Regions from separate parts of the Paenibacillus sp. FSL R5-0341 genome, predicted to be linked through region 1. Evidence: riboswitches for the same ligand, from Rfam matches in the RefSeq annotation. Region 1 holds a riboswitch; each other region holds the start of a gene.
The links. A riboswitch is a leader RNA that binds a small molecule or an ion and turns the genes downstream of it on or off. The one in region 1 is predicted to bind cyclic di-AMP.
Positions count from the first base shown of each region.

Region 2: linked by a shared signal. The riboswitch ahead of MKX75_RS16440 (3D domain-containing protein) and the one ahead of MKX75_RS00155 (3D domain-containing protein) in region 1 are both predicted to bind cyclic di-AMP.
Region 3: linked by a shared signal. The riboswitch ahead of MKX75_RS10110 (C40 family peptidase) and the one ahead of MKX75_RS00155 (3D domain-containing protein) in region 1 are both predicted to bind cyclic di-AMP.

Region 1 is NZ_CP150241.1:31,426-35,469, reverse strand. It holds gene rsmA (16S rRNA (adenine(1518)-N(6)/adenine(1519)-N(6))-dimethyltransferase RsmA) at 1-15, opposite strand, end outside; gene rnmV (ribonuclease M5) at 20-565, opposite strand; gene MKX75_RS00155 (3D domain-containing protein) at 721-1,905, opposite strand; cyclic di-AMP (ydaO/yuaA leader) riboswitch at 2,179-2,432, opposite strand; gene MKX75_RS00150 (TatD family hydrolase) at 2,674-3,444, opposite strand; gene MKX75_RS00145 (HD domain-containing protein) at 3,777-4,044, opposite strand, start outside.
Region 2 is NZ_CP150241.1:3,689,109-3,693,152, reverse strand. It holds gene MKX75_RS16450 (ABC transporter permease subunit) at 1-1,421, shown strand, start outside; gene MKX75_RS16445 (amino acid ABC transporter ATP-binding protein) at 1,408-2,130, shown strand; cyclic di-AMP (ydaO/yuaA leader) riboswitch at 2,349-2,544, shown strand; gene MKX75_RS16440 (3D domain-containing protein) at 2,547-3,221, shown strand; gene MKX75_RS16435 (polysaccharide deacetylase family protein) at 3,327-4,044, opposite strand, start outside.
Region 3 is NZ_CP150241.1:2,197,773-2,201,816, reverse strand. It holds gene pelA (pectate lyase) at 1-806, opposite strand, end outside; cyclic di-AMP (ydaO/yuaA leader) riboswitch at 1,225-1,356, shown strand; gene MKX75_RS10110 (C40 family peptidase) at 1,362-1,826, shown strand; gene MKX75_RS10105 (hypothetical protein) at 1,948-2,634, shown strand; gene MKX75_RS10100 (carboxymuconolactone decarboxylase family protein) at 2,705-3,034, opposite strand; gene MKX75_RS10095 (hypothetical protein) at 3,180-3,398, opposite strand; gene MKX75_RS10090 (hypothetical protein) at 3,518-3,847, opposite strand; gene MKX75_RS10085 (xanthine phosphoribosyltransferase) at 3,945-4,044, opposite strand, start outside.

The DNA of each region.
Region 1 (4,044 bases):
TTCCATGTCCTTCATATGCTCACAATCCTTCACGTTCAATTTGCGCTAATGCTGTAGAGAACTCTTCCCGTGTAATCTGAAATACACTGAGACGCTTGTGGAACTGCTTCCCGTTACAATATCCGATGCCTAGCAGATTGCCCATCTCCATGCGACGTGCGGCAGCCTGTGGATGCACGATAAGTCCTGCCGCGATCAGGTCCTCCCAATCGATCAGACTCGGAGCACCTTCGTATGAAGTATGTACGCGTTCCAGCGCGTGCCGTATCGCCTCCGGTGAGGCGTTCTCCACTCCAATGTCCCCTTTGCGCGTCGCATCCGCTTCTGGAATGAAGGCATGCTTGCAGCCAGGGACCTTGTTCGCAATAATTTTACGAATGCGTTCGCCGGCATGATCCGGATCTGTCAGTACGATGACTCCCCGTCTCTCCTGAGCAAGCGCAATCCGCTTCAAAATGCGCTGGTTGATGGCTGATCCACCTGTTTCTATTGTATCGGCTTCCACGGCCCGACGAATGGCTACCGTATCGTCACGGCCTTCCACCACTATGACTTCTTTTATCATGTTCCATTTCTTCCTTTCTAACGCAAAAAGAAGAGGAATATCCTCTTCTCTGCCAAACGGCGGGGGAGACTGAATTCAGACCCCTCCGCCGCATATTCCGCATGAATCATTCATGCAACTATTTTATAGCATTCCCATTTCAAAGTAAAACGATTTTAGTTCGCTTCCGGCTTCACCGGACCGATCACGTAGACCGTCTTGCCTTTCTTGCGTCCAAAATTCAGAGCATGCTTCACACTGTCATAATATACATCAATTTTGTTGCCTTTAATGGCACCGCCTGTATCTTCCGCACGACGGAAGCCCAGACCTTCGATATATACCCACCAGCCAATTGGAATGACTTTGGGATCAACCGCAATGGTGCGCCCTTCCGTTACACGAGTACCGGAAGCTGTTTTAGTGCCGATGCCAGGCTCTTCGGAAGAGTAGGCAGTCATGGATACATTTTTAAGTACTTTGGAGTATTTAAAAGAAGTTCCGGATACGGTAATCACTTTGCTGCCCGAGGCAGAGGTTTTCTTCGAGTTCGTTGTTGTTGCCTGTTTGGTTGTTGAAGTTTGAGCCGATACGGTCTGAATCACAGGCTCTTTTACGACCGGTTTTGCTTTGGTGCCGACTGCGATCACTTTATCTACACGATTATTCGCGACGGATTTGCCGACCATTTTTTTGGAGACCAATTCTCCATCCTGAAATACCTTTTCGATATGCTGGACAAGTGTGCCTTCTTTGCCGTTTACAACAACACGGTTATCCCCTTTGTACAAGCTAGGGTCAGCCGTTTTGATCACTTTATAAGCGATCGGTTGTTCTACATCCACTGTACGCTTTGTTACCCGCACTACACGGATTTTCATATCCGCTTTGACTGTAGTTCCAAGCGCCGGATACACTTTGTCATTACTTGCAACTTGAATACCTGATTTTTGAATTGCCTCTTGTACCGATGAATCGGTTGTATACAGAGTCTTGGTGTCTCCGTCTGCCGTAATGTTAACTGGAACGGCCCGCTCAATAACGATTCGGTCTCCATCTGTAATCGCCCCGTTCATGGACATGGATACCTTATCGTGAGGGCTGACTGTGATTGACTGCTCCTCCAGCATTTCCTGAAGCATTCCTGTACGAGTCTCTACCACCTGAGCTTTGCCATCAATAACCAGTGAAATTTGTTTCCCGGCCTGACCGTAAACGACTAACAAGATCATGATTGTAAGCGCAATTGAGAAAATCGCGATCAATGCCATTTGACGCATGTTCTCATGCTTCCACCGCAACGCGAAAGACTTACTGGATGATCGTGACTCATGGGTCTCTTCTGGTTGGAATGTGCCCACTTCTCCGTCCTCCTTCATAGCCTCGTCGTCTAAAGTAATGCATGATGTCTTTGACGTGACTATACCAAATTTTCTACAGAACACAGATTGGACCAACATAATCCGGTTCTGCACCATGAATCAATCTTCGCAACATGATGTCATCCTCCTGAATACCTACCGTATGATGACAACATTTCTTTTATTCAAAAACAAAAAAGCCAAAGAAAGAGTGTAAGAGGAACTCTTTCGTGGCTTCCGAATGATTCTGAATATCGGAAATTCATGCACGAGGTTGCCTCTCTTTTTCCGCTTGCGAGGTTAGCTGTCGGGTTCGGGCGAAAGAGAGCCGCCCTATCTTAGGTCACCCGCTCATGGCGGACGCCCTTGAATTCACCCCGAGACCCAAAGAAGAAATCAAATACGGCTTCGCAGATCCTTTCGCTGCTTTTGGGTCAGCGAATGATGCGCACCGGCCAAATACACCGATGTTTAAGCCCTATTGGTTCCCCCGCTCTCCGTTAACGGAGACTCAGCGAGACTGATTCATGAAAGTAATGTTGCTTCCTCGGAAAGTGTCCCTTTGTTCATCCCCCGAACATCTGTCCAATTTTCCGCACAACAATTCACTGAAAAGATGATATCCTGTTTTGATGCATGTTGTAAAGCGTTGATCAAGTACGTTTTTCTGAATATTTGGTTAAAATATTGTAATATTCTTGATTTATTTGGATCAAAGAGCAAATTAACTCCGCTTAACTCCCTTTTTCACCTGATTTACTCGTTTTTTTAACGAATCCCAAATCGTTCCATGGCATTTTTGGTGGTTATTGCAGCAATTTCCTCTACCGAAATGCCTTTAATTTCCGCAGCTGCCTCTGCAACCAGACGTACATGCGCTGTCTCATTTCGTTTTCCACGGTACGGATGAGGTGTCAAATATGGCGCATCTGTCTCAATGAAAAACCGGTCCATAGGAACCTTCTCCAGAACCTCTTTTGGCTGCTTTGCATTTTTGAATGTGATTGGACCTCCGAAGGACAGATGGAAGCCCATATCGAGACAACTTTTCGCGGTTTCCCAGCTGCCGGAGAACGAGTGCATCACACCGCCAACCTCGCCCGCCTTCTCTTCACGCAAAATTCTTATAATATCCTCGTGTGCATCCCGATTATGGATGACAATTGGCATGTTCACTTCACGAGCCAATGCAATCTGTTGTCGTAATACGCGATGCTGCACTTCCTTCGGTGAAGTATCCCAGTGATAATCCAATCCAATCTCACCGATTGCAACTACTTTTTCATGCTTGCATAAAGATGCAATCCACTCCAGATCGCCCTCCTGCATCGAGATCGCATCTACCGGATGCCACCCTACAGCTGCATATATAAAGTCATACGTTTCGGCCAGTTTCATTGTCGTTGGAATCGTCTCCCGGTTAAAGCCAATGTTGATCATGCGACCAACCCCGGCGTCCACAGCACGCTGAATCATGTCCTCGCGGTCCTCGTCGAATTGTGGTGCATCCAGATGTGTATGTGTGTCGAACAGCATCATGTTTATATCTCCCTTCATGTCGAACTAACGACTATCTTCTCTTGGAAATTTAATTTAGAAAATCCATTATTTTAATGCTGCGTAAAGAAAATTTTAAAAATCCGTGGATTGCCCATCATTACTCTCATTTCTTCACAAACTACAATATATAGAAGATACACGGATATTTAGATCTATATATCGCTACTTATGATGACTCAACCTACTTTCTTTTACAAAATTATGTCGATCTACATATACTCCCCATTAAAGCAGATTACTGTATCATGAAAAATAGCTCTTTTAGAAAGTGTTTTGATATCGAAATTCTTCACCAAGTTGTATCTTCACCATTACAAGAAATAGGGGCGTATATGGGACGGTAATTCGTGAATAATCGCATCCACCTTGTTTTGCGGGTAATACAAATGATGTTTTCCCCGATGCAGCCCACTGATGGAACGGACAATGTCGGATACCTCTGACAACTCATGTAACTTGTCCTGTCGATCGAGCAGCAGAATCTGCTTATCCGTAGATTCATCCGGACGAAACACATCATACGGATTATCCGACGGAAAATCAATTTCAAGATCATATTCGGGATTGAGACCTGCCTGA
Region 2 (4,044 bases), 2.9 Mb from region 1:
TTGTTCTGCTGACGACTGCCGTTCCTGTGGCACTTGCAAGTGGAACTACAGATAATTCAAGCAGTAAAAAGCTGGTGCTCGGTACAAGTGCCGATTTTGCACCATATGAATTCCATAAAGTGATTAATGGCAAAGATGAAATCGTCGGTTTCGATATTGAGATCGCCAAAGAGATTGCCAAAGATCTTGGCGCTGAGCTTGTGATTGAGGATATGGGCTTCGACGGTCTTCTGCCTTCATTGCAGAGCGGGCGTGTTGATCTGGTAATTTCAGGTATGACGCCGACGGATGAGCGGAAGAAAAGTATCGATTTTTCCGACACCTATTATAAATCAAAACAAGTGATTATGGTTCGCAATGCGGATAAAGACAAATATCCAACCATGGCAGAACTTGAAAATGCGAAAATTGGCGTTCAGAAAGGCTCCATTCAGGAAACGATCGGACAGAGTATTCCAGGAGCGAAACTTACTGCGCTGGATAAAATCTCGGATATCGTGCTTCAACTGCAAACAAAACGCATTGACGCGGCAATCGTTGAAGATACTGTTGCTGCAGGTTATCTGGACGATATCATTGGACTTGCTGCTGCTGTTCCGGACGAAGAGCAAGCAGAAGCGGCAATCGGGATTCGTAAAGGAAATACCGAGCTGCTAGCTGCAGTAAATGGAACACTGGAACGATTGAAAAGTGAAGATAAAATCAATCAGATGGTGACGGACGCCAGCCTCTTGATGGCGGATAAAGTGAACAAATCACAAAATATTTTCCAAGTATTCTGGGAGTACAAAAGTTTCTATGCTACAGGTGTAGGATACACACTTCTGTTGTCTGCACTTGGCGTTATCTTCGGGGTAATTATTGGATTGATCATCTGTTTGTTCCGTCTACATGACGCTGCAATCTTGCGCTGGATCGGTACGGCTTACGTTGAAGTGATCCGTGGCACACCGATGCTGGTACAATTGATGATTATTTATTATGGTTTTTCCCTGAGCTTTGGCATTAACTTCACTGCACTTCAGGCAGGTATCATTACACTTTCAATCAATAGTGGTGCCTATCTGGCGGAGATTTTCCGTGCAGGTATCCAAGGTGTGGATCGTGGTCAGTTGGAGGCAGCGCGTTCCCTCGGAATGGGCAGAGGTGCAGCAATGCGTTACATTATATTGCCACAAGCCTTCAAAGCTGTATTACCAGCGATCGGTAATGAATTTATAACTATTATCAAAGAATCCTCTATTATCTCCGTTATCGGTATGGTGGATATTATGTATCAGGCAAGTGTAGTCAAAAACATTACGTACCAAGGTTTGAGTCCATTTTTGATTGCAGCAGCCATCTACTTTGTAATGACGTTCATTTTGTCCAAGCTGCTGGGACGACTGGAAAGGAAGTTGAGTGCAAGTGATAGACGTTAGACAATTACACAAATCTTATGGTAATAACGATGTACTTAAAGGCATTAACGTGACGATTGGCAAAGGTGAGGTTGTCGTGGTTATCGGTCCTTCCGGTTCAGGTAAAAGTACATTCTTGCGTTGTCTGAACTTGTTGGAACAGCCTACCTCGGGAGAGATTGATTTTGAAGGCGTATCAATCACCGATCCGAAGCACAACATCAATGCGACTCGTGAGAAGATGGGTATGGTGTTCCAGCATTTCAACCTGTTCCCACACAAAACGGTACAGCAAAACATTACGATTGCCCCGATTAAAGTGAAGAAGCAATCCACGCAGGAAGCGGAGAAAATCGCTGCTGATCTGCTAAACACTGTGGGCTTGTATGATAAAAAAGATACTTTCCCGAACCAGCTGTCCGGTGGACAGAAGCAGCGGATCGCCATTGCAAGAGCATTGGCCATGCAGCCGCATGTAATGCTGTTTGACGAGCCTACTTCGGCACTGGACCCCGAGATGGTCGGTGAAGTGCTGGATGTCATGAAACGTCTTGCAGAAGGCGGGATGACGATGGTCATCGTAACACATGAGATGGGTTTTGCACGTGAAGTGGGAGACCGAATCCTGTTCATGGATGGCGGGGTCATTGTAGAAGAAGGAACACCTGATGAGGTGTTTGGAGCACCAAAAAATTCACGTACACGTGATTTTCTTGCTAAAGTACTCTAAATGAAATGATTTAATAGCGTTACTGACATCGAGTCGGTAACGCTATTTTTTTGTGCGTAATAATCATTTCTAGATTTGAAAAGTAACTTTTCTGTTACCTTATATAAAGAAATCGGGTTGCCCAACTATTCTGAATTATCCAGTATTCTTACAGTTGATGACATGTTCAAAACCTTTTGGTAAGAATTACTACAAGTTCAGGTTACAAAATTGTGATATATTGAACTCTGCCGAAACTTCCGGACAGGGAGTGCGGGGGATGTAACGATGCAGATCGTGCAGGGGGAAGATCTATGGCACACTGCTTGGGGTGAATTAGGGGTACATAACGTTTCACATGTAACGAAGGACCTATAGGGTGGCTCCTCATCCGAATCCGACAACTAACTTCGCAGGCATAATGAGGGAGGAAGACCATGATTAACAAGAAACGTATAGCCAAAACAGCAGTAGCATTATTGACAACAGCAATGCTTATTCAAGCCGTTCCGGCTCACGCAGATTCAGTTCATGTGGCCAAAGAAGGGGATACCTTCTACACCTTATCGAAACAGTATGGAGTAGCACTCAACACGTTGGTTAAAGCAAACAACGACATTTCGCCTTACAATATTTATGGTGGTTTGAAAATTACGATTCCCGGTAAGGCAAACAATGTAGCAGCTGCTGCGGCTACAGAGAGCAAGACTCAAGCGAAGACTGTTACTACAGCAAGCTTGGACGTTAACGCAGATAACAAAGTTGTTCAAGCCTGGGGAAAAACGTTCGATTACAGTAAAGCAGTGAACGTGAAAGCAACGGCATACTCTGCAGATCCGTCCGAAAATGGAGGATGGGGTGCTGTGGATTACTTCGGCAATGATCTTGAACTGGGTACGATCGCAGTTGATCCAAGTGTGATTCCACTTGGAACCAAAGTACTGGTAACCGGTCACAGCCATCCGGGATTGCCAAAACAGGCTTTTGTAGCTACAGCACGTGATGTGGGCGGTGCAATCAAGGGTCACCGGATTGATATCTTTATCCCTGGTAGCAAGCAGTCCGTAAGCACATTTGGTTTCCAGGATATCGAGCTCTATATTCTGAAGTAGAAAGTGAATTACATCTAACGAATTCAAACAGGGTGTCTGCCAGTCGCTACTTTGCGATTGAACAGGCACCCTTTTAACATCGTCATCATTTCCTACATGGACATCCTAATCCTTGGCTTTTGGCAACCCCAACATCTCGTCCAAGGTGACTAATTCATACCCCCGATTACGCAGTTCCTCAATAATTTCAGGTAAAGCCTCAATCGTGCCATTCAGGTTCGAACCCACACCGCCCCCTGCATGTTGCAGAACGATGGAACCGGGTTTTACGGCAGATAGGATGTTATCCTTCACCTCTTCCTTGGAGAGGCCTTTCCAGTCCAGTGAGTCAACGTTCCAGTTCACAATGCTATAGTGTTGTCTGGCAGCCCATTGCAGCTGTTCTTCATTAATATCTCCGTAAGGTGGTCGGATCATCTTGGGCGTATATCCTGCTAGGTGATGAATGATATCCCCAGTATGTAAAATTTGTTTGCGAAAGGCATTCATCGACAGCTTACTGAATTCCGGATGATTGTAGCTGTGATTGCCAACAATATGCCCTTCCTTAACGATACGTTTCACCAGATCCGGATGTTTCTCAGCACGACTACCAACGATAAAGAATGTAGCTCTGACTTTATATTTCTTCAATACATCTAATACCTGTGGAGTAAATCGTGGATCGGGCACGTCATCAAAAGTCAGGGCAACCTGCTTCGTTGAAGGACCATTCGTTTTGAACGTATCCGCATATTTTTGACGTAATTGTCCCAATGTCAGTTGTTCTTCTTCCGCGGAATCTGAAACTGATACTGATTCACTTGGCGGGCTTGAAGCATCC
Region 3 (4,044 bases), 2.2 Mb from region 1:
GAATCAGCAATAATTTTGCTGTCTCCGTTCGCTCTTTCATACTTGTAGCCCGTAATTTTGACTTTGTTAAACCAAGCTTCAGCTCCTTTAATGGATGCTGTAATTTTAGCGTTAGCAGGTCTGGTTTTCAGGAATTTAACAATCGTTACACTCTCTCCAGCCGTCAGTGATGGTACTTCATAGATTCTTGCGCTTGCCGGTTTAAGGGAACTGGAATCATGTTGTTGTCCCCATGCTGTCAGCTTACCGCCTGAAACGACCTGTGTATTCAGAATCGCATCTACACCTTTGGCAACTGAATTTTTACTGCGGTTAGCAAGTGTGCTGTCGATAAACGAGAAGTCACCTTTGCGCGTTGCTACTTCATCCAGCATGATCATTACATTAATCATTGCATCATCATTGTAAGTGATGTGTTTGTGATATCCCGAGCTTTGATAGACTTGTGGCCATCCGCCGTTTGAATACTGCATGTTGATCAAAAAGTTAATTCCTTTGATTGCAGCTGTGGAGTATCGCGGATCATTGGTCTTTTTGAATTCCTTCGCCAATCTTCTAATTTCTGAGTATGTAGCCTTGTTGTCGATGGTGGACTTCGCCCATTCTCCACTTGTTTGTTTGTAGTCTTTTCTCCAACCTCCATCTGGCAGCTGGTTCTTCAGAATATCAGATATACTTGCTGTTGTGCCTGAAGCATCAGCAGCTGATACCGTTGTTACAGGAAGAACCGCCATTCCAACTGCTGAGAAGACCATCGTACATGCCAGAATAAAAGTAACTATTTTTTTTGCTTTCAAAGATAACACTCTCCTATTTTGTTTTTATAAATCTCCCACTTCTACCTTACTTATAAAACTAGTCCCTTAACCTCCTTTATTTGAATTTATAACACAATAAAATCAATTTTCATCCAATATGTGGATTGGATAAGAAGATAATATGCAATAAATCGATTTTTGTCAATATATGCAACTTAATGAATATAATCTCTTTAATTGAACATTACGGAATAGTTCTTTTAACTCATGACAAACCTATTTATTTATCCAAAATCGTCTTAAGCGAATCAATAATGACGTTTTTGTCATGAATGATACCCAGACTTGATCCCTTCTTTCATATAAAAACCTTAATTCCGCTAACATTGAGGTATTACGAAGGGGTTTAAATGGGTTTGACAATTACGCATTTATGCAATATAGTTTCAAATAGTTACAAAAACTTAATTATTCATTGCCGAGTTTCATGTTTGAAAACGGGGGAACCATTTTGGGTGAATTATTCTTATACATAGGAAATATAGGGAACCTTCTACCGAACCCTTAGCTAACTCCGTAGGCATCGAAGGGAGAACATTGATTTTGAAAAAACTGATAATCTCCATTTTTGGAGCAGCTGTACTATTTACATCCGGGGCAACAAGCACAGAGGCAAGCAGTATCAACTCCGTAGTGAACAACATGACAGGTATACCTTACAAGTGGGGTGGCACGACTTTGGCCGGCTTCGACTGTTCCGGGTTTATGAGATATCTTTTCAACAAATACAGCATTGAATTGCCACGTACTTCGCAGCAGCAAGCCAAAGCAGGTACTCCGGTATCCAAAAGTAACATTCGCACAGGTGATCTGGTGTTCTTCAATACGATGGGCAAAGGCATTTCACATACAGGTGTATATATTGGCGGCGGACAATTTGCACATGCCTCCAGTAGTAAAGGTGTAAGTATTACGAAGTTATCGAATCCATACTTCAATGATCGTTATGTGACAGCACGTCGGGTAACTGGACAATTTATGTACGATAAAATGTTGGGCAAAATGTAATTCATACACAAAAAGGCATCGGTATATAACCTGATGCCTTTTTTGTAACCATTTTTTGTCTTCAACTGATTTCTTAAACATTGTAAAATGTTTTAGGAAATCAAAGGAGTGAGGAGAACAATTGAAAAAGTTATTGTTTGTTTTAAGTTTTGTTATTTTAGTAATAGGTAGTTTAGGATGCAGTAGTGAAACAGTTAAAGATTTCAGAGAAGTATCTTGGGGGAGTAAAATAAAAAAGGTCATTTCATCTGAAGAAAAAAACGAAAACACAAACTATGAAGAAAAAGTACATAATGATCATGAAAAAAGTATTAATTATTCCGATGTGGTGGTTCTGGGTAAGACTGCAGACGCAGAATACTCCTTTACTAATGAAGGAATATCAGAAAAAATAGAAGATAACAACCAATTGCGTGAGGAACTTGATAACGAAAATACGACGGACGCAAGAAAAGACGAGATACGAAAGACATTGGATAAGCAATTAGAGGACATGATGAAGCAAGCATATGAATATCCTTTGGACGATTACTTACTGATTGAAGCAAGTTACGATTTTGGTACTCTAACTAATCCGGAATCTGATGAAATTTTGGAAGAGCTTACGAACAAATATGGTAAACCAGAGCTCGAAAGCTATAATAACGCTTTTATTTATAAGTGGACCAGTGACCGATCCACCATTGAATATCGGACTAAATCGTCAGTAATAAATTATAAGGCACGCTATTCCGTAATGGAAAAATTTGCTGACGTAGACAAATACAATAAAACACTTAACAGTAAAACAAGTAAAGATGAACTTTAAATAAAACATGGTCATACTCCTGTGCTAACAGGGTATGACCATGTTTTATTTTTTCATATATTTCCTAAGTTTAATGCAACGCCTTCTGCACTCGCATCGCACCCTGAGACAGGGCATGTCCGCCTCCTACAGCTCCGGCAACGGCAACGGTCTCCATGATCTCCTGATCAGTTGCACCCTTGGCACGAGCTTCTTCTACATGGTAAAAGGTACATACCTCATTGTTGGCGAACAGTCCTATTCCGAGGGCAATTAGCTGTTTTGTCTTCGCATCAATCACGCCAGGCTGAAAGCATTCTCCAGTAAACTCATGATACGACTTCACCACTCCTGGCAGCACATCGCTTAATGCTCCAATCTGATCCTTGTAGGCATGAACTTTATCATTCATCAATGTCATGTCTTGTAGCACACCCTCTCAGCTATAGTTACAGATCGTTTCCACTGTACCTATTTTCTCTCCCGAGTGAGCCAATTATGCCAAGAAATCATGGTAATTCCAAACATATAAATGCTCATGGCTTTGCCACAATCATAAGCGATTGCTACTCACCAAGTGGACTCTGGCGCGGTTCGCTGAACAGCTGATATCGGTAACTGCGATCTAGCTTGACGACACGTCTATTTTGCCGCCGGATCAATACCTGCTCGCCATCCCAGGCAACGACAATCCCGGTTACATCGTTTGACTCCAGCTCGTCCCGTACTACTCTTACTTTCTCACCTGACAGACGCAGGGCGTCCAATTCTGTATCACTGATCATGTTCTTGGCTCCTATATTCCAAATTTATTTACAAAAAGAGACCTAAATGAAATGTCATTTAGGTCTCACGTGACTGTATTGGACTGTCATGTCATTCGAAATTATGTCCCGACTGAAAGTTACCGCTGCGCGTGCTCTTTGCTGTCGTTCTTCTCGAACCAAAAATCAAGCACTTTGGCGGACATCACACGTTCTTCAAGGTACTCCACTTGATGCGGTGTAAATTGTTCTTTCCAAGAGAAGGACAACTCTTCGCACAAGCCTACAATCGTCAGTAATTCTGACCAGGCAACATAGCGTTTGTACCAGAAAAATTGAGGATGTTCAATCATATAGGGATAAAGGTCATCGAATTCCGTATGTTTACAATCCAGGGCACGTTCAAAATGAACTTTCGATTCCGCCAGCTTATCAATAAAAAATTGTTCTGTTGCCGGTTGGTTCCCCATGGTGTTGCCTCCTCTCCCTAACATAACCCCATTATAAATGAAATCTGCGGTCATGCAAAGGCATAGTTCAAAAAATAGGCCCTATTCCTTTAAAATGTCACATTTCGTTATCGTCAAATTGTACCGTTCCATCGTTCAGAGAACGAATACGTACCAAGGCTTCCACCGGAATACCCTGTTCACGAATCGTGCGTGCC